DNA from 2 places in the Stenotrophomonas sp. SAU14A_NAIMI4_8 genome. Region 1 is predicted to be linked to the other one. Evidence: riboswitches for the same ligand, from Rfam matches in the RefSeq annotation. Region 1 holds a riboswitch; the other holds the start of a gene.

Region 1 (4,209 bases):
TGCCCGCCAACTGCTGCAGGCGCGCGTGCAGCCAGTCGGTCAGCGCCGGGGTCTGCGGATCGCGCCCCAGCCCACTGCACAGGCCCAGCAGGTTGCGCCGCGCCACCCGCGCCACGCGCAGCGCTGCACCGGCCACACCGGCGCCATAGGCGCACAGCAGCGACGGCAGCAGGGTAGCCGCCACACCGCTCCAGCCGCCGCCCCAGCCGCCCAGCGCCAGCAGCAGGGCCAGCGACACCAGCACTTCCAGCGGCGCGATGGTGAACACGGCCACGGCCAGGCACAGCAGCTTGCGCGGCCAGCGCGCCTTGCCGGTCAGCACTACCAGCAACCGGTACGCCGAACGCGCGCCGCGCGCGGGCTGGAACAACCCGTAGATGAAGCCGCGCCGCGACAACTGCGTTGACACCGCCGACAGCCCACCGTAGCCCGCCTCACCGGGCAGCGTTTCGCCGGCCTGCTGGCGGCGGTCGCCATACGCGGCCGCTGCAGCCACCGCCGCGGCAATCGCCCCGGCCGAGGTGCCGCCGATGCTCTTGAAGCGGTACTGCTGGGCCAGCGCCAGCACCGCGTTGGGATACACGATGCCGCTGGTGATGCCGCCTTTCATGACCAGATCGCAATATTTGTCCGCCACTGCCCTGCCCCCGTGCATGCCGTCCACCGCGTGGGTTCCAGTATGGCGCAGGGGCTTCTCAGGGCCTGAGAACCGCTACGCAGTCAGCGCGATTCCCCCTTGGCCGGGCGCCGTGCCGCATGCACACTGCGGCCAGGAAGCGGACTGCAGGGACTGCCCATGACCACCCGACGCGCCTTCATTGCCGGCTGCGGCGCCGCTGCGGCGGCCACCGCCTGTTCACCCGGGCAGGCACTCACTGGCAACGACATCAGCCAGCTCGAGCCCACCGCCTTGGCGGGCATTACCCGCGTCGACGGACAGCGCTTACTGGTAGACGCCCTGCAGCGCCACCGTGGCCCGGTCTGCGTGGCCGGTGGCCGCTTCAGCATGGGCGGGCAGACCAGCGCCGATGGCGCCCTGCAGCTGGACATGACCGGCCACAACCGGCTGCTGCGGCTGGATGTGCCGGGCAAAGTAGTGCGCGTGCAAGCCGGCATGCGCTGGCGGGAACTGCAGGCGCTGCTGGACCCGCACGACCTGTCGGTGAAGGTGATGCAGAGTTTCAGCAGCTTCACCGTGGGCGGCTCGGTCGGCGTGAACTGCCATGGCCGCTACGTCGGCAACGGCAGCCTGGCCGCGACGATCCGCGCATTGCAGGTGGTACTGCGTTCGGGCGAGGTACTCGAAACATCGCGCAGCCAGCACCCGGAGCTGTTCGCGGCGGTGATCGGCGGCTACGGGCTGCTGGCCGTGGTGAGCGAGGTGGAACTGGACCTGGCCGACAACACACGCATGGCGCGGCACATGCAACGCGTCGCGCTGGCCGACTACCCGCAGTGGTTCGCCGACCACGTGCAGTCGCGCGGCGATGCGCTGATGCACAACGCCGATCTGCTGCCGCCGCGTTTCGATGCCCCGGTAACGGTGACCTGGCGCCGCAGCAGCGCCGCGTTGACCGACACCCGCCGGCTGGTGCCGGTGGGCGACCGCTATGCCTACGAACAGAACATGATCTGGGCGGTGTCCGAACTGCCAGGCGGCGCGCAGCTGCGCGACAGTTCGGTGGTGCAGAAGCAGCTGCAGCAGCCTCGGGTGATCCACCGCAACCTGGAAGCGAGCCTGGACGTGGCCTCGCTGGAGCCGCGCACGCGCGCCATGTCCACCTACCTGCTGCAGGAGTACTTCATTCCGGTGCGGCAGTTCCAGGCGTTCGCCACGCGCATGGCGGCGATCCTGCAGCACCACCACGTGGACGCACTGAACGTGTCGATCCGCCACGCGCCGGCCGATACCACTTCGCTGCTGGCGTGGGCGCGCCAGGAGGTGTTCTGCTTCGTGCTGTACCACAAGCAGCGACGCTTCCCCTGGAGCGACACCCTGGCCACCGGCTGGACGCGGGCGCTGATCGATGCCGCGCTGGACTGCGGCGGCAGCTACTACCTGCCCTATCGCCCGCATGCCACCCGCGAACAGTTCCGCCGCGCCTACCCGCAGTGGCAGCGGTTCGTTGAAGCCAAGCGCCAGTACGACCCGCAGATGCAGTTGGTGAACCATCTTTGGCAGCGCTACATCGCGGTGCCGTAGCAACGGGATCTGACCCTGGTGGAATGAAGGGGTCGGATCCCGTTGCAGCGCAACGGGCTCTGACCCCAACCCCCTTGACCGGCGCGACCGACGCGTCCACCGTGGGCGCGCCGAAGGTATCCCTCCAGGCGCTCACGCGCAGGGAGGGATTTAAACGGGAATCCGGTGAAGGCGCCTGGCGCGCCCATTCCGGAGCTGCCCCGCAGCGGTGAATGGAAACGAAGCCTGCCAACAGCACTGGGCGCACGCCTGGGAAGCGGCAGGGAGTAGGTGGGCTGCGGCCCGTGTCCATCAGCCCGAATACCGGCCCCGGCCGGGGGACACGACCGTCCCCTGATTCGACCTGGACTCTCCGCGGGGAGGGTGCCGGGGCCATCGTCGTCCTGCGCGCGCGGGCGCGGTGGCCGCGTGCGTCCTGTTCACGGTGTCCGGCCCGATCCGTTCCCCACGCTGCCACGCACCCGACGATGACCGAGCTTCAACGCCCCACCCTGACCCTGCCCGCCGACGGCAAGCGCCTGCTGCTGCATTCCTGCTGTGCCCCGTGTTCGGGTGAAGTGATGGAGGCGATCACCGCCTCCGGGATCGATTACGCGATCTTCTTCTACAACCCCAACATCCACCCGGTGAAGGAATACGAGCTGCGCAAGCAGGAGAACATCCGCTTCGCCGAGCAGCACGGCATTCCGTTCATCGACTGCGACTACGACACCGACAACTGGTTCAGCCGCGCGCGTGGCATGGAAAACGAGCCCGAGCGCGGTATCCGCTGCACCATGTGCTTCGACATGCGCTTCGAACGCACGGCGCTGTACGCGCACGAGCACGGCTACGACACCATCAGTTCGTCGCTGGGTATTTCGCGCTGGAAGAACATGGCGCAGATCAATGACTGCGGCATCCGCGCCGCGTCGCGCTACGAAGGCCTGCAATACTGGGACTACAACTGGCGCAAGGGCGGCGGCGCCAGCCGCATGGTGGAAATCAGCAAGCGCGAGCAGTTCTACCAGCAGGAATACTGCGGCTGCGTGTACTCGCTGCGCGATGCCAACCGCCACCGCCGCGAAACCGGCCGCGAGCGCATCAAGATCGGCCTGCTGTACTACGGGCAGGATGCGGAAGCGCCCAAGGGCGATTGACGCGCGCGTACGGGGCGGCCACGCTGGTCGCCCCCTTCTGTTGTAGTGGAACTGCCATGACCGTCCTGCCCGCCGATGTCGCCCTGCTGGTGATCGACCTGCAGCCGGACTTCATGCCCGGTGGTGCGCTGGCCTGCGCCGACGGCGATGCGCTGGTGGCACCGATTGCCGAGCTGCTGGCCCAGCGCCGCTATCGCACGGTGGTGGCCACCCAGGACTGGCACCCGGCCGGACATGCCTCGTTTGCCAGCCAGCACCCGGGCACGCGCCCGTTCGAGACCATCCTGCTGCACGCGCAGCCGCAGACGCTGTGGCCCGACCACTGCGTGCAGGGCAGCGACGGCGCCGCGCTGCACCCGGGCGTGGACTGGAACGTGGCCGACCTGATCCTGCGCAAGGGCACCCGCCCGCAGGTGGATTCGTACAGCGCCTTCCGCGAAAACCACGGGCCCGATGGTGATCGCCCGGCCACCGGCCTGGCCGGCTGGCTGCATGAGCGGCGTATCCGCGAAGTGCACGTGTGCGGCCTGGCGCGCGACTACTGCGTGCTGTGGAGCGCGCAGGACGCGGCCAAGGCCGGATTCCGGGTGAAGTTCCTGTGGGAGCTGACCAAGCCGGTGACCGATGCCAACGACGCGATGGTGCGCGAGGCCTTGGGCAAGGCGGGGATTGCGGTCATCTGAGGTGCGCCCGCCGGGCATGGCCCGGCGCTACCCAAGGTGACGGTCGGTAGCGCCGGGCCATGCCCGGCGGCCACGCAACCCGCTGTCAGCGGAACACCACCGTGCGGTGCCCGTTCAACAGGATGCGGTGCTCGACATGGCGGCGCACGGCACGCGCCAGCACCTGCGATTCGGTATCGCTGCC
Region 2 (4,209 bases), 300 kb from region 1:
CGCGTACTCGGCACGCAGGTCCAGCAGGCCATAGCCGCCCAGCTTCACCGCGTTGTCGGCATCGTCGAAGCGCTTGCCGGCGCCCTGCACGGTCAGGCCGGCACGGAAGTCGCCGAAGCGGCGGTCCACGTCCAGGCGCGCGGTCTGCTGTGCGCGGCGCGCCAGCCAGTTGTCGAACTGGTCGCTGCCGGCGGTGCGGTTGCGCGGGTCGGTGAAGCTGAGCTGCGCGTTGATGTCGAAGCCGGCCAGCACTGCGCCAGCGGTCAGTTCCGCGCCGCGGATACGCGCCTTTTCCACCTGCTGCATCATGAAGGTGGCCGCGTCGTAGGTGATCAGATCGTCGATGCGGGTTTCATACACATCCAGGCCCCAGTGCCAGCCCTGGCCGTGCTGGGAAACGCCGATGTTGGCGCTCTTGGATTTCTCCGGATCCAGCGTCGGCACGCCGCTCCACGGGTCGTACAGATCGCTGAAGGTCGGTGCCTTGAACGCGGTGCCGTAGCTGGCGTTCACGCGCAGGCCGTGGCCCAGCTCCATCGCCCAGCCCAGGCTGCCGGTGGCATGGTTGCCGAACTGCTGGTTGTCGTCGTTGCGTGCGCTGGCCTGCAGCTGGTGGCGGCCGAATCGCGCCTGGTACTGCACGAACACGCCGGTGTTGCGGCGGCTGTCGACCAGGTAGCCGGCGCTGCTGCCATCCAGGTTGTCCTGGCTCCAGTCCACGCCGGTGCTCAACAGCTGGCCGTCGGCCACGCCGATGTCGGCCTGCAGCGACGCGCTGTCGCGGTGGGTCTGCGCGCTGCCACGCACACCGAAGTCGCCGAAGTTGTCCGACTCGTTGTCGCCGCGGCCGACGTTGGCGGTCAGCGACAGGCGCTCGGAGGGCGTGTAACGCACCTTGCCGGCCAGTACCTGCTGGCGGGTTTCCGAGTAGTTGTAGTAGCCGTCGTAGTGGTTTTCACCATCGGCGCGCAGGGCGCTGCCTTCCACCGTCCACTGTTCGTTGAAGCTGTAGCCACCGCGCAGGCTCTTGGACAGATTGCGGTAGCCATCGCGGTCGGGCTCATCGGCGAAGCAGCCGGTGAACAGGGTGGCCGACCCCCGGCAGGCATCGATGCCATCGCTGTGCTGGTAGGCGATGTCGGCGCCGAACCAGCCATTGCTGCCGCTGCCGCCGATGCCGCCGCTGGCCTGGCGCAGGCCATTGCTGCCACCGCCCAGCTGGAAGTGCGGCGCGAAGCTGCCGGCATTGCGGCGGGTGAAGATCTGGATGACGCCACCGATCGCATCGGCACCGTACAGGCTGGACTGCGGGCCGCGCACGATCTCGATGCGCTCGATCTGCGCCAGCGGCAGGTCCTGGAACATGGCCAGGTTCAGGTCGGCGCTGTTGATGCGCACGCCATCGACCAGCACCACCGTGTGCGAGGAATTGGTACCGCGCAGGAACAGCGAGGTCTGCTTGCCCAGGCCGCCGGCATTGGTCAGGTTGATGCCAGCGCGGCCGGCCAGCAGTTCCTGCAGCGAGGTGGCCTGGCTGGCCTCGATCTGTTCGCGGTCGATCACCTGCGCCGGCGCGATGCTGTCCTGCAGGGCGATCGGGGTGCGGGTGGCGGTGACCAGGATGGGGTCGAGCGCCTCGGCGGCTTCATCGGCCATCGCCAACGCGGGCAGGGTGGCCAGCACGGCCAGGGACAGCAATCGGGACTGCGGCTTCATCGGGGGAACTCCGGGTGCCGCGCACGCCCGCGCGGCGAAGGGGAGGAGCCACGAGGGCAGGCACGCGCCGATGCCGCAGCAGGCGCCGCGGTCATCCAGCGCCATGCCCACCGCATCGCGACCTGAGGCTTCCGGGCCGGTCTCCGGGCTTGCCGCCTGATGGCACCTGGGCCATCGTCCAGGCGCCTTCCCGTGCGCGCGGCACAGTGGCGTATTGCCTGGAACTGACGTGCTTACCGTTGCGGGGGCAGCGCCGGCCTGGCGTGTTGCCACGCGTCACCGGCTTCCCGTTTCAACCTGCCAGCCAAGGCCGCAGGTCACCTGGAAGTGCGCGCAGTCTAAGTCATTGCCTGGCGTGGGCGTTAGAGTAGTCGCCTCTCTGTGCTGGTGCCGGTACCCATGGTTGCGAAGGATCGCCTGCAGTTTCTTGATGCCCTGCGTGGCCTGGCGGCCGTGTACGTCGTGCTGTTCCATGTGCAGTCGATGCCCGCACCTGCCTTGCCGGTGGCGGCGGCCTGGCTGCCGGCCGTGCAGATGGGGGCGACCGGCGTCGCGCTCTTCTTCGTGATCAGCGCGTTTTCCCTGTGCTACACCATGCCCCGGCACCATGCCAGCGGCAGGCCGCTGCTCAGCTTCTACCTGCACCGCTTCCTGCGCATCGCGCCGCTCTTCTATGTGCTGTTGATGTTTTCCCTGTTCCGCGATGGCCGCGGCGATCACCCTGGCCATTCATGGGGCGAGATCGCGGCGAACCTGTCCTTCACCTTCAACCTTTTCCCGGGGTGGGAACAGGGCATCGTATGGGCCAGCTGGGCGGTGGGCGTGGAGATGCTGTTCTACGCCATCTTCCCTGCGCTCTACCTGCTGGTCGGCAAGCCGCGCAGCGCCTGGCTGCTGATGGTGGGGCTGCAGGTGCTGGTGGTGTTGGCCTGGCTGGGCTGGCTCGGCCCGCGCATGGCAGCGTCATTGAGTGACTATGGGTGGCTGCGCCACGCCCCGGTCTTTGCGATGGGGCTGGTGGCCTTCCACGCCTTTGGCGCGCTGTCCCGATTGCCGGCGCAGCGCGCGCGGCAATGGGCCCACGGCTTGAATCTGCTGGGTGTGCTGCTGCTTCTGCTCGCCGCGTCCGCGATCTGGTGGCCTGCCGCCGGCCCTTGGCAGTGGCAGCTGTCAGGCATGGCATACCTGTGCCTGTTGCTGGGCTTCTCGCAGTGCCCGCCAGGTTGGCTCGTCAACCGCTGGACCGCATGGTTGGGAGCCGTGAGCTACTCGCTGTATCTCGGCCACCCGATCGTGATTGCGGTGCTCGGTCCCGTCTTCGCGCGGGTGCTTGAAGTGCAGGGCGGCACTCTCGGCTATCTGCTGTGCGCTTCGATCACGTTGCTGGTGGTGCTGCCCTTGGCTGCACTCGGCCATCGTTTCGTGGAAGCGCCGATGATTCGCTTGGGCAAGCGGTTGCTGTCGCCCGCGATGCCGCTGCACACCGCCGCCGCAAATGGGCAGCGTGATGGTGGCGCACGCTAGAATGAAGCGCCCCGTCGCGGGGCATCAGTTCTGGAAGTTCTGCCCATGATCGTGTTCCACCTGCCGCCGCCCCTCGCCACTGGCCTGCTCATGGCGCTACCGCGCCGCCCGTTGCTGAGCGGCCGGCCGCGATGATCCTCGATCTGGTCCGCCACGCCGCCAATGGTCGCGATGAATTCCTGGACGGCCGCACCGACCCACCGCAGCTTGCGCGTCTGCCGCAGGAACTGGTCGATGCCTACGCCGCGCAGGAATGGCAGCGGGTGATCAGCTCACCGCGCCTGCGTTCGCTGCACACCGCCATGGCGCTGGCCACGCCGCGCGGGCTGGACGTGGAAGCCGACGAGGAATGGGAGGAGCTGGATTTCGGTGACTGGGACGGGCAGAGCCTGTTCGATCTGCCGGAAGATGCGCTGGCCGCGTTCCATGCCGATCCGCATGCCTTCCCGCCGCCGCACGGCGAAAGCTGGGGGCACTTCGAGCGCCGCATCGCGCGTGCGTTGGACCGTCTGCTGGACGAGGAGGACGCCGCGCCGACCGTGGTGGTCAGCCATGGCGGACCGCTGCGGATGGTGCTGTCGCTGGTCTGTGGCCTGCCGCTGTCGCTGTGCTGGGCGCTGCGCATCGACCACGGCACGCGCCTGCGGGTGTGGGTCGAGCGCGGTGAAGTGGGGTTGGTGGGCGAACTGCTGGAGCTGCAGCAGCCCTGAGTGCGTCGCCGGGCAGGGCCCGGCGCTACCCGACGAATACCGGGCCATGCCCGGCGGAGACGCGCGCACACCGGTAGCGCCGGGCCATGCCCGGCGAGCGCGGCGACCTCAATCTTCGTCGGCGCTGTCTGTGTCGTTGTCGTTGCCGCCGTCATCGAAGCGCTGCTCGTGCACCGGGCCCGAGGCCGGGCCGGCAGCCTTCAACGGGTGTGCGGCAATGCGCGCTTCGTAGTCCTGTACCAGCGCTTCGCGCTGCGGC

What was found. Region 1 has a riboswitch for cobalamin ahead of C1930_RS01295 (epoxyqueuosine reductase QueH). Riboswitches for the same ligand answer to the same signal wherever they lie in the genome.
Region 2: linked by a shared signal. The riboswitch ahead of btuB (TonB-dependent vitamin B12 receptor) and the one ahead of C1930_RS01295 (epoxyqueuosine reductase QueH) in region 1 are both predicted to bind cobalamin.

Annotation. Positions count from the first base shown of each region.
Region 1 covers NZ_CP025999.1:304,101-308,309, reverse strand. Annotated here, with positions in the region: gene C1930_RS01305 (patatin-like phospholipase family protein) at 1-655, opposite strand, end outside; gene C1930_RS01300 (FAD-binding oxidoreductase) at 797-2,203, shown strand; cobalamin riboswitch at 2,313-2,530, shown strand; gene C1930_RS01295 (epoxyqueuosine reductase QueH) at 2,671-3,342, shown strand; gene pncA (bifunctional nicotinamidase/pyrazinamidase) at 3,399-4,025, shown strand; gene purU (formyltetrahydrofolate deformylase) at 4,111-4,209, opposite strand, start outside.
Region 2 covers NZ_CP025999.1:605,612-609,820, forward strand. Annotated here, with positions in the region: gene btuB (TonB-dependent vitamin B12 receptor) at 1-1,716, opposite strand, end outside; cobalamin riboswitch at 1,833-2,056, opposite strand; gene C1930_RS02700 (acyltransferase) at 2,116-3,240, shown strand; gene C1930_RS02705 (histidine phosphatase family protein) at 3,372-3,950, shown strand; gene C1930_RS02710 (TfoX/Sxy family protein) at 4,059-4,209, opposite strand, start outside.